Regions from separate parts of the Natranaerobius trueperi genome, predicted to be linked through region 1. Evidence: a T-box and tRNA genes for the amino acid it is inferred to sense, from the RefSeq annotation. Region 1 holds a T-box; the other regions hold tRNA genes.
What was found. The T-box of region 1 lies ahead of glyQ (glycine--tRNA ligase subunit alpha). A T-box ahead of a tRNA ligase gene usually reads a tRNA of that ligase, here a tRNA-Gly.
Positions count from the first base shown of each region.

Region 2: it has a tRNA-Gly gene. The T-box ahead of glyQ (glycine--tRNA ligase subunit alpha) is inferred to sense a tRNA for this amino acid. The anticodon was not compared.
Region 3: it has a tRNA-Gly gene. The T-box ahead of glyQ (glycine--tRNA ligase subunit alpha) is inferred to sense a tRNA for this amino acid. The anticodon was not compared.

Region 1 covers NZ_NIQC01000028.1:13,356-17,614, reverse strand. The annotation lists gene glyS (glycine--tRNA ligase subunit beta) at 1-1,121, opposite strand, end outside; gene glyQ (glycine--tRNA ligase subunit alpha) at 1,114-1,998, opposite strand; T-box leader at 2,054-2,227, opposite strand; gene recO (DNA repair protein RecO) at 2,292-3,074, opposite strand; gene era (GTPase Era) at 3,077-3,958, opposite strand; gene CDO51_RS10540 (alanine/ornithine racemase family PLP-dependent enzyme) at 3,976-4,259, opposite strand, start outside.
Region 2 covers NZ_NIQC01000021.1:3,485-7,743, forward strand. The annotation lists gene CDO51_RS09145 (M20/M25/M40 family metallo-hydrolase) at 1-1,049, opposite strand, end outside; tRNA gene CDO51_RS09150 (tRNA-Cys) at 2,388-2,465, opposite strand; tRNA gene CDO51_RS09155 (tRNA-Gly) at 2,473-2,547, opposite strand; tRNA gene CDO51_RS09160 (tRNA-Asp) at 2,554-2,630, opposite strand; gene CDO51_RS09165 (redox-sensing transcriptional repressor Rex) at 2,699-3,367, opposite strand; gene CDO51_RS09170 (manganese catalase family protein) at 3,579-4,253, shown strand.
Region 3 covers NZ_NIQC01000004.1:69,094-73,352, reverse strand. The annotation lists gene thyX (FAD-dependent thymidylate synthase) at 1-181, shown strand, start outside; gene rlmB (23S rRNA (guanosine(2251)-2'-O)-methyltransferase RlmB) at 178-915, shown strand; gene CDO51_RS03120 (NYN domain-containing protein) at 926-1,459, shown strand; gene sigH (RNA polymerase sporulation sigma factor SigH) at 1,566-2,207, shown strand; tRNA gene CDO51_RS03110 (tRNA-Tyr) at 2,286-2,373, shown strand; tRNA gene CDO51_RS03105 (tRNA-Gly) at 2,378-2,451, shown strand; tRNA gene CDO51_RS03100 (tRNA-Met) at 2,460-2,536, shown strand; tRNA gene CDO51_RS03095 (tRNA-Thr) at 2,556-2,633, shown strand; tRNA gene CDO51_RS03090 (tRNA-Met) at 2,639-2,715, shown strand; gene tuf (elongation factor Tu) at 2,899-4,101, shown strand.

The DNA.
Region 1 (4,259 bases):
GTCCTTCCTAATTCATTCATTCGATCAACTTTTTTTGCAACACTACCAAGTTCTTCTCTATAAATTATAGATTTCAAGTCTTCTAATTTAGTTTCTAAAGTAGTACGACGATCCTCTTGATAGAAAAAGTTAGCATCAGAAAGACGTGCTCTTAAAACTCTCTCATTACCAGCTTTAACTTTTTCAATTGCGGTATCATCACCATTTCTAATTGTTATGAAGTACGATAACAAAGTGGTGTTCTGTTTTTTATCTAAAAGTCCAAAATACTTTTGATGATCTTGCATACAAGTAATCAACGCTTCTTTTGGAATATTTAAAAATTCTTTTGAAAAGCTTCCCGTCAATGCAGTTGGCCATTCTACTAAAAAATTAACTTCTTCAAGCAAATTTTCTGGCATTTCAGCTACAGCATCTAATTCTTGTGCTAATTTTTCAACTTGATTTTTAATAGAGCTCCGCCTCTTATTATGATCGACCATAACATAAGATTTTTCTAACAATTCTTCATATTTACTAGGATTTTCAATATGTATTGCTTCTGAACCTAAAAATCTGTGACCTTTGCTTAAATTAGATGCGTTCACATTTCCAAAATTAAATGAAACAACTTCTGTTCCTAACATTGCCACAATCCATCTAACTGGACGTATAAATTTTTCAGATCTATTTCTCCAAAACATTTTTACAGGAAATTCAATCGATCTAATTAATTGATTAAATAAATCAGGTAATACCTGGATAGTCTCTTTTCCCTTAACATTTTTTACAGCATAAACATATTCTTTATCTGATTCTTTTTCTATTTGCAATTCTTCTACTTCTACTCCCTGACCTTTTGCAAATCCAATTACTGCTTTAGTTGGGTTTCCATCTTTATCGTAAGCTATATCTTTAGAAGGACCCCTTTTTTTACTGGTATCGCTTTTTTGTGTTTCTTCAACACCAAAAGCTTGAAGCACTAACCTTCTTGGAGTAGCCATTACTTTGAGATCTGAATATCCAATTTTATATTCTTCAAACAGTTTTTTAGATTTGACTTCGATTTGGTTAATAGCTTTTGGAATATAACGTGCTGGTAATTCTTCAGTACCAATTTCAAATAATAAAGTTTTAGCCATTATTTTTTCCCTCCTTTAGGAGAGGATAATTAAGGTTCTCTCTTTGTTTGAGATATGCTTTAGCGCATTTTCTAGCAAGGCCTCTTACTCTACCAATATACCCAGTTCTTTCTGTAACACTAATTGCACCTCTAGCTTCTAATAAGTTAAATGTATGTGAACACTTAAGTACATAATCATAACCTGGAATTACTAATTGTTTATCTAATAACCTTTTTGCTTCCTTTTCATATATTTCAAATTGTTTAAAAAGCTCTTTCGATGAAGATTCATCAAAGGAAAACACGGACTGTTCATATTCAGTTTGTTGGAATAACTCACCATACGTTACTTCATCATTCCATTTAATATCAAATACATTTTCTACACCTTGTATATACATAGCAATTCTCTCGAGTCCATATGTTAGTTCACATGAAACTTTATCTACATCTACGCTGCCTACTTGTTGGAAGTAAGTAAATTGAGTAATTTCCATTCCATCTAGCCATACTTCCCAACCAAGTCCCCAGGCTCCTAAAGTGGGTGATTCCCAGTTATCTTCAACAAAACGTATATCATGCTCTACTGGATCGATACCTATAGCTTCTAGACTTTTTAAATATCTTTTTTGGATATCATCAGGAGTTGGTTTCATAATCACTTGAATCTGATGATGTTGATATAATCTGTTTGGATTTTCTCCATACCTTCCATCATTTGGCCGTCTTGATGGTTCAACATAAGCAACATTCCATGGTTCTGGTCCTAAGGTTCTTAGAAAAGTAGCTGGATTCATAGTTCCTGCACCTTTTTCTATATCGTAGGGTTGCAATACTAAACAATTTTCATTTTTCCAATACTCTAATAACGAAAACATAAGTTCTTGAAAATTCATTTTTAACACCTCCATTTATAACAAACTACAAAAACCCTCTACGTCCTCCTATTAAGATAGGGACGAGAGGGGTCTCCCGCGGTTCCACCCTATTTAACTCCCTATACGGGAGTCCGCTCAACCTTATTAGCTCAGAAATGCCTTCACTACCATATCTTTTCGAGCTTTCACCATCCTCGAATCGCTTATAAGATAGAGGGTAATTACTACTTTTCATCATTGCCAATATCGGTATATCGTTGGTTATAATAAAAATATAGCAAAAAATTAGTAGCAATGTCAAACAGAATCAATTAATTTTCATTCATTGTCAAATAGAATGATTTTGTTTTACAAACTACATCAAAGTGTATTTTTAACATATGAGAAAGTACTTTTTCTATAGTGCTGTTTTGAAATGATGTTAATTTTAGATTACGTAATTGATAAACTGGTAGGGAAAATAATCTTTTAATTATATTAACACTTCCAAAATCTATAGGAAACGCTGAAATGTGCATATCTTTTTCATATGCTTTCAATTTCTCAAAACATTCTTCACAAATTAATCCCCCAGACTCTGGGTCAAAAAAACTTCTAGTATTATTTGACATTACTTCTTTTTCATGGTTTGCACACCCAGATAAATCAGGGCTTACACCTAAATTATGTATCAATTTAGCTTCAAATATACGTAAAACTAACGATGGAGAATAACCTTTTTCTAGCAGGTGTAATGAACTTAAGGTAACACCAAAAAGGGCCGAATATTCTTCTCCTTCTGGTATAGTCTTATCTAGTAATTCTAAAATACACATACCAGCACTCATAATAGCCAAATCGGTTCTAACTTTTCCAAATTCATGTACAATCTTTCCCTGAACGATTTTATCTAAGCTACGACCTGAATATAATTGAAAATTTGCATAAGTAAAACTTTGAACTATTCCTGATAATTTGCTTTTTGGCTTTTTTACACCTTTAACTATTGAAGATATCCTCCCGTATTCAGGGCTAAATAAAGTAACTAACTTATCATAATCACGATAATCTTGATTTTTTATAACTATCGCATCAGTCTTATATACGGCACACATACTTAATACCCCAAATCTTTTAAAAATCTCTCTTTATTACGCCAGTCTTTTTTCTCTTTCACCCATAGGTCTAAATAAATATGGCTACCCAATAATCTTTCAATATCTTGTCTTGCTTCTTTTCCTATCTTCTTTAACAGATTCCCTTTTTTCCCAATAACAATTTTCTTTTGTGATTCTCTTTCTACATATATAACGCCTTCAACATCAATTAAATCCTTATTTTCTCGATTTGATACTGATAAAATCTCAACAGCCAAAGAATGTGGGATTTCTTCCTGCGTATAGTGTAATAATTTTTCTCGTACAATTTCTGAGATTACAAATCTTTCAGGATGATCTACTATTTGATCTTCTGGATAATATTGCGGACCTTCAGGCATTAGATTTTCTAGATCTTTAAGTAAATCTTGTACATTATCTCCTTTTAAAGCGGAGATATAATAAGTTTTAGTAGGTTTGAATAATTGTTTTAATTTATCTGCTTTTTCTTTAGCTGTTTCCATATCAACTAAATCAATTTTATTCATAACAAGAATTATTGGTGATGAAATATTAGAGAGTTTCTCAATGACAAATTTATCCCCTTTTCCTAGTGCTACTGATGCATCAATAACTAACATTAAAGCATCCATCTCATTAAGACTTCTTTCTACTGACTTTAACATTTTCTCCCCGAGTCGGTGTTTAGGCTTATGTACACCTGGCGTATCAATAAAGACTAATTGACTATTACTACCATTGTAGATACATTGAATCTGATTTCTAGTAGTCTGAGCCTTATCACTTGTTATAACTACTTTCTGCCCCAATATATAGTTAATCAATGTAGATTTTCCAGAATTCGGGCGTCCTATTACTGAAACAAAACCGGAACTAAACATAAGATCTTTCTCCTTTCCTAATCATTTACTTCAATATCTATGTAAGGTGAAGTCATTGCAGATAGAACTGCTCCATATGTCATATTAAATTCTACTTTTTCTCCTACATCATAAGTACACTGTGAATCAGTAATATCTATAATCAAATGGTCACTACTTGCACCTTCAATACTTATTTTATTGTCTATAGGTATAAGTCCTTCGATAGAAACATCTTGCTTTCCTACTGCAGCTATAGCACGAGTTCTTATTCCCTGATCTGTAAATTCAGGTACATTTCCAAAAGGATCTTTTCCTATTT
Region 2 (4,259 bases), on a different contig from region 1:
GCATACCCATGTTCCCGCGCTTTTTCGTAAATAAACTGACAGACTTTGTCTGGGAAATTTACTGTTTTGTCTGGCCATTCACCTCCTTTCATAACACATAGTGAATTCCCACTACCAACCATATCTAATTCAACAGCAGCTTTTATATTATTAAGTTCATTTTTATGCCTATTTATATATTCCTGTGCACCTGCAGCCCCTAATTGTTCTTCTGCCCCCGTGGATAAAAATTCTAAAGTTCTATTTAATTTTATATCCTTAAAAAGACGAGCAAGTTCCAACATTATAACTGTTCCTGATCCATTATCATTCGCTCCAGGAGTTCCAGCAGAATCTCTATGTCCATATATAAGAATTTTTTCTTTATTTTTTTGGCTTCCGGCTTTAACCCCCCTTATATTGGATGAACGCATTTTTTCGTTTAGCGTGTTAACGAAAATATCTACAATAACTTTTTCTCTATTCATTAAATCAAGGATCATTTCACCTTTATTTTTGCTAACAATAACAGATGGGATTTGATTTGGTTCTATAGGCAAAAATCTTTTAGATTGTTCAAAATAGCCAGTTTCAAGAGTAGTTATAAATTCCCATTCATCGAAATTAATAAGAATTGCGCCAATTGCTCCTTTTTTGGAAGCTATCTTTATTTCAGGCCAAAAATGATCTTTAATTTGTTTGTCATCTCTATGGAAAATTACTACTTTTCCTTCAACATCTTTACCTTCATAATCTTGTTCTAAACCATTTTTTACATAAACTAATTCGCCTTGTAATCCATCTTTATCAGTACCCGGTGAATAATACATTGCTCTGGTCTCGAGTGTAAGCTCTAACGGTTTTCTTAACTTTATCTGAGATTTTTTTTCATAAAAAGAAAATACATCAAAAGCTTCTTCATATACTTCAAATCCAGATTGTATAAATGATTTTTTAACCATTTCACCAGCTTCTTTTTCTGCAGTAGATCCTGCAAACCTATTTCCTAAAGCTGCTAAATCTACAATATCTTCATACATTCTCAATCCATCACTTTCAAAAATCTCCATTTTTACAACCTCCCGATAGATAAATTGCTACAAACGCACTCTTCAGCCAAAAATCCTGTTACTGTTATCAGTTCTACTCAGGGGTCTCAAAATCTTTTCTGCTTCCGTTATTTTCTTCATAATTTTCTATCTAAATAAGTACTTCTGTTAAAGCTTCATATTGTCATCGAATTCCTTACTTTTTTAATGTAGTTTAAATTTACTAAAATAGTTTGAATCCCTGCTTGCTTTAAAAACGGCTAGAGTCTAACAATATTGACCATTGGTTCTATAACTACTAGTACTTCTTCTTTTAACTCAATCTTTTTTAATAATTTCTAATCAACATAAAAACTTTTAGTATTTTCAAAAAGTAATTGATTGCGAACTCTACACCCAAAAACCCTTATCTCTTTCAACATAAGTTTCTTTTGCATTCTCTGCTCCGATGATCAAAGTTAATTCCTTTACTTGCATAACATTCATTTTGAGTATACCGGAAGCAGGTAATTTTTTTATCAATCTTCATTTTAATTATTACAAAAATAGGCTTTAAAAGATATAATGTGAAGTAAAAATAACAGATATCTTAGATCCTTTTTTGACCTTTTATTTATTATCTAGAGTTTTAATTTGACTTATATAAACACCATTGACTGTCATTTCACTCTAATTTACTCACTTTACCAGCAAAGTGAGTAACCAGCTCTTAATATTATATTTCGCTTTTTATCGGTCAGCCTCCTTTAACAATTTTTGTCTAATAATGGTAAGTTGTAAAATAATTAGATATACAAATAATCATCACTATCATTAATAATACAAAGTTAAAAAGGATCTAGTCACATTTACTCACGTTAACACCACGTTTCCGAACTAGTTGTTATAAATCCGGCACATACCAATGCAAATATGACCTTCTTATTGGTATCTGCAATATTAACTTTAACTTCAATAATGTGAATTGTTTTATTGTTCTGAAAATTGATATACTCTCAACAACAAATGCTAATAATAATACACTATATACTGTTATTTACTCACCCATTTGCAATTCTCCTGTCATTATAATTATAAATTAAAAAACTGAATTATATATTTTCAACAAAATATTAAGTCCTTTAAAGTTATCTGTTCTTTATATCTGGAGTCCTGCTTATCTATGATTTTACAAATTTATTAACCCATTATTACTCCATGCTTCCACATACTATAAACTTTTGTTACCTTTAACTATAACATATTAATTTGTGATTTTCTAGAAAACAACAAGAAACTTTAACAAAGCCTTCAAAATAAAAAAAGGGCTCTCGAAATCACTTCGAAAGCCCGTCGTTCCTACTTTTACTATTTGAGATTTGGAGGTGGGAGCGGGATTCGAACCCGCGCATAACGGATTTGCAGTCCGCGGCGTTAGCCAGACTTCGCCATCCCACCATGTATCTGGAGCGGGAAACGGGATTCGAACCCGCGGCCCCCGCCTTGGCAAGGCGGTGCTCTACCACTGAGCTATTCCCGCAATAAGTGGCGGGGCTGACGGGATTCGAACCCGCGGTCTCCTGCGTGACAGGCAGGCGTGTTAAGCCGCTTCACTACAGCCCCGCGCTCCTCATTGACAATATTCATTATACATAACATTTCCTTCGAAGTCAATAGGTTTTTTATAAAAATTATTCTTCTTTGTTTTCTTCTTTATCTCGATCTGCTGAAAGTTCTTCACGTGCAAAATATATAAGACTCTGAAGTTCAATAGTTAGGTCTACATTATGTATTGTTACATGTTCAGGAGCATTTAATTTAGCTGGAGCAAAATTTAAAATAGCTTTCACATTTTCTTCGACCATGCGATCAACAACTTCTTGAGCATGAACTGCTGGAACGGTAACTACTCCAACCTGAACTTTTTCTTGTTTAATCATATCTTGTAAGTCATTTAAATGGTAAACAGGTACACCTTCAATTTCGCCTCCAACACTATCGGGACTTACATCAAACAAACCTACTACATTTGTATATGGGTTCTCACGTATATTATATCGTGCAAATGCTGTACCCAAGTGTCCTGCTCCAATAATCGCAACATTAGTTTGTTTATCTAAACCAATGATCCTTAAAATTCTTTCACGTAAGTAGTTAGTATTATAACCTGTTCCTCGTGTCCCGAAGGCGCCAAAAAACGCCAAGTCTTTTCTTATTTGTTCAGCAGAAAATCCTGTTTGTTTACTTAAGCTTTTTGAAGATACAACTTCAATATCTCTTTTTACTAAATTATCGAGTACTCGCAAATAAACTGGAAGTCGTTTAATAACAGAAATTGGTGCTTCGCCTCTTTGTGGCATATTTTACCTCCTTTTATATTGAAGAACTTATTCAGAATCTTTTTACCCATACCTTATGATACCAAAAAAATAACAAGTTTTCATTATTATAACACAACAAATTTAATTTTCTATAGGTAAATTTAATACATACTTAAAATTTTTTCGAACAGAATATAATTAGGAGTCAAAATCAATTTGGCTTCTACTCTCTATAAAAGGAGGTGCTCAATTGTTTACTCATGACAAACAATTACTTCATCAAGTTAAGGTAGATCGCCCCAATCCGACCTATGCTGCTATGTTACAGGAACAATTAGGTGGTGGAAACGGTGAATTAAAAGCAGGCCTGCAATATATCGCACAAAGTTTTCGAATCCAAGATCCTGAAATAAAGGATCTATTTTTAGATATTGGAGCAGAAGAACTTAGCCATATGGAAATGGTAGCCACCACTATAAATATGTTACACGGACATGACCCAGATTTAACATCAGTTCAAGGAGGAAACGTTCAAGCTCACGTTCTAGGTGGCTTAACTCCTCTTCTCAATGACGCTTCAGGTAATCCATGGACTGCAAATTATATAAACAGTACTGGTGATTTAGCTGCCGATCTCTTATCTAATATTGCTGCAGAGCAACGCGCCAAAGTGGTGTATGAGTATTTATACAGGCAAATTAATGACAATGGAGTCAGAGAAACTATTGATTTCCTATTGAATCGAGAAGAAGCCCATAACGCTTTATTTAGAGAAGCTCTAAACAAAGTACAAAACAAAGGCTCTAACCAAGATTTTGGTGTTGATGAAAATGCTAGATTGTACTTCGATCTATCAACTCCTGGTCAATATTTTAGTGCTCCAACTCCTACTCCTCCAGCTTTTCAAAATCCTAGAAACTCTTAAAAAAAG
Region 3 (4,259 bases), on a different contig from region 1:
ATGTTGTAATAGAGCGCAGTGGGAAATTAGGAAGTTAGCTAAACAAATGTTATATGAGGTTAAAGAAGTTGCTCCTGTAATATTTGAAAAAGAGGGTGCTCAATGTGACGTTGACGGTACATGTCCAGAAGGTAGTAAAAGTTGTGGTAAGTATAAAGGAGTGGCAAAAAAAGAATTATGAGTAAAAAAGAGCTAATCATTGGGAAAAATTCTGTGAAAGAAGCTATTCAAGGAACAAGGAAAGTATATAAAGTTTATGTTAATAAAGAGTTGCACCCTAAATCCAGAAATGAATTGGTAAATAGTGCAAAGAAAAGCAACATAACTTTACAACAACTTTCTAGAGAAGAATTTGAACAGAAGGTTCCTTCAGGTGAGCACCAAGGTGTTGCTGCAGAAGTAGAGCCATTTAAGTACCACACACTAGAAGAAGTATTAGATAATGCAGAAAAAAAGAATAAAGCTCCTTTTCTCCTGATTTTAGATCATTTAACAGATCCTCAAAATTTAGGCGCAATACTAAGAACAGCTGATGCTGTAGCAGTAGATGGTGTAATTATTCCAAAACGGCGAAGTGTTGATATCACACCTAATGTAATCAAAGCTTCTAGTGGAGCATCGGAATATGTACCAGTTATTAAAGTTTCTAATCTTCGCCAAGTAGTGTCTAAGTTGAAAGAAAAGTGGATTTGGGTTGTTGGTGCTGATATGGATGGTGACACAGTATATTATGAATCAGACCTCAAAGGACCACTTGCTTTAGTGATGGGAAGTGAAGGTTTTGGAATAAGTGAAAAACTAAAGAATGATTGTGATTTTTTAGTAAACATACCTATGGTTGGGAATGTTAATTCGCTTAATGTAAGTGTTGCTACTGCATTACTATTATACGAACGCTTTAGACAAGAAGGGTAGCGAGCTTGGGTTGCAGGAGAAATGGAGTGATTTTTTGACTGACTATTTAATTGTAGACGGTTACAATATCATAAATGCTTGGACAAATCTCAAACAAACTGCCGAGGAAAGTCTTGAAATTAGCCGTTTGGAACTTATCGAAGAACTTGCTAAATTCAAAAACATTTTATGGAAACAAATAATAGTAGTTTTTGATGCACATTTAACTAAAGAAAAAAAACGTCACACAGAGGAAAGTTCTGGCGTTATGGTAATCTTTACCCAAGAAGGGGAAACAGCTGACAGCCTTATTGAAGCACTAGTATATGAACTGGTGACCCAAGGAAATGTAGAAGTAGCTACTTCTGATTGGCAGGAACAACGAGTGATTTTAGGTAAAGGAGCCGCTAGATTGTCGGCTAGAAACCTAAAAGATATTACTAATGCGACGACGCAACGTATACGTAAACGTTATATCAATAAAGATGATAGTAAAAATACTTTGGGGAATCTTTTAGATGAGAGGATGAAAGAAAAACTTAATAGCTTTCGACAAAGTGATTAGTTTTCCCTTCTTTTACTTGACGATTTCTTTTTAGTTAATGTATAATTATTATGTGTTAAGCTAATATAAGCTTGTTACCCGAGAATATAAACCGGAGGCGATGCATGTGAGTCAAGGCGCTCAGGATATTTTCCAGAAGTATGATCTCAAAAGTGATGAAGATGTGGCTAGAAGAGCTAGAGATGGTTGTCATGAATCATTAGAGTTTTTAATTGGCAAGTATAAAAATTTCGTTCGAGCTAAAGCGAGGTCATACTTTTTAATTGGAGCGGACCGTGAAGATATTATACAAGAAGGTATGATTGGTTTATATAAGGCAATAAGGGATTTTCGAGGGGACAAGCTATCGTCGTTTAAAGCCTTTGCAGAACTATGTATAACACGTCAAATAATAACGGCAATAAAAACTGCTACCAGACAAAAGCATATTCCTCTAAATTCTTATGTTTCTTTGGATAAACCAATTTATGATGAGGATTCGGATAGAACTTTATTAGATGTGATTTCTGGCGTTAGAATAACTGACCCTGAATATCTAATGGTAAATCGGGAAGAATATAATAATATCGAGTTAAAGATGACAGAAATCCTTAGCAGCCTTGAATGGAAAGTTCTTATGCTTTACTTAGAGGGTAAAAGTTACCAAGAAATTGCTATAGAGCTTAATAGACATGTGAAATCGATTGATAATGCCTTGCAAAGGGTGAAAAGAAAGTTAGAACGTTATCTAAATATTAGAGCTGATTAATTTCAACTTAAGGGTTGACTTTTGTTTAGAATAAATGTATAATTACACATGTCATTGATGAGACAGCGTAAAAATTATGGAGAGATACCCGAGTTTGGCCAAAGGGGGCAGACTGTAAATCTGCTGGCGTTAGCCTTCGAAGGTTCGAATCCTTCTCTCTCCACCAGCGAGCGGGTGTAGCTCAGTGGTAGAGCCCTGGCCTTCCAAGCCAGTTGCGTGGGTTCGATTCCCATCACCCGCTCCAGCAAACGACGCGGGGTGGAGCAGCCTGGTAGCTCGTCGGGCTCATAACCCGGAGGTCGCAGGTTCAAATCCTGCCCCCGCAACCATTTGAATATTATGGAGCGAGCTCGCGTAGCTCAGCTAGGTTAGAGCGCATCCTTGGTAAGGATGAGGCCACCGGTTCAAATCCGGTCGTGAGCTCCATACATGGCGGCGTAGCTCAGTTGGCTAGAGCATGCGGTTCATACCCGCAGAGTCCGGGGTTCGAATCCCTGCGCCGCTACCATTTAAACCTTAAATATGTGAAACGCATATTTTTTTTGTTTTTAATTGAAACTGCTATATTTTTTGATTTTTATGAACGATTCGATTATAATTGAAGTGGACATGTCAGAAAATTTCAAAGATCACGTTTAAAGGTTTATGGACGGTGGCATTATCAATCAAACATAAGTAAGGAGGATTAAGTATGGGTAAAGAAAAGTTTGAAAGAACGAAACCGCATGTTAATATAGGAACCATTGGTCACGTTGACCACGGAAAGACGACTTTAACAGCAGCAATGACTACTTGTATTTCATCAGCTGGTGGAGCAGAGAGAATGGATTATGATAAGATTGACCGTGCTCCAGAAGAGAAAGAGCGTGGAATTACAATTAGTACTTCCCACGTTGAGTATGAATCAGACAATCGTCACTATGCACACGTAGACTGCCCAGGACACGCAGACTATGTAAAGAACATGATCACTGGTGCAGCACAGATGGATGGTGCGGTACTAGTAGTTAGTGCAGCAGACGGACCTATGCCACAGACAAGAGAGCACATCCTACTAAGTCGTCAGGTAGGGGTTCCTCATATTGTAGTATTCTTAAACAAAGCAGATATGGTGGATGACGAAGAACTATTAGAACTAGTAGAGATGGAAGTAAGAGATCTATTAAGTGAATATGACTTCCCAGGAGACGATACTCCAGTTGTAACAGGTTCAGCATTAAAAGCTACTGAATGTGGATGTGGAGATCGCGAATGTGATAGCTGTGGACCAATTTGGGAGCTAGTAGATGCAATTGATGACTACATCCCAACTCCAGAGCGTGATGTAGATAAGCCATTTATCATGCCAATTGAAGACGTGTTCAGTATCACAGGACGAGGGACAGTTGCAACAGGTAGAGTAGAGCGAGGAGACGTTAAAGTAAACGACGAAGTAGAAATTGTAGGTATGGCAGATAAGCCTAAGAAGACTGTTGTTACTGGAGTAGAGATGTTCAGAAAGTCAATGGATTCAGCAGAAGCTGGAGACAACATTGGAGCATTACTACGAGGGGTAAACAGAGAAGATATAGAAAGAGGTCAGGTATTGGCCAAGCCAGGAAGTATCAATCCTCATACTCATGTTAAAGCAGAGGTTTATGTACTAAAGAAAGAAGAGGGAGGACGTCACACTCCATTCTTCCCAGGTTATAGGCCTCAGTTCTTCTTCAGAACAACAGACGTTACCGGTGTAATTGAACTACCAGAAGGAGTAGAGATGGTAATGCCAGGAGACAACGTACAGATGGAAATTAAGTTGATTACTCCGATCGCTATTGAAGAAGGTTTAAGGTTTGCTATCCGCGAAGGTGGTAAAACTGTTGGTGCTGGTGTTGTAGCTAGCATTGTTGAGTAGGATAGAGGCCAGGGCATAGTCCCTGGCCTTTCGATTTCTTTTAATGTATATTAGATTAAGTATACTACACTAAAAAATGTAACAATCATTGTTAGTTAATCTGTTGACATACAGTTTATGTTGTGATAGATTTGTAAAAGTGATAAACTGGCTATAAG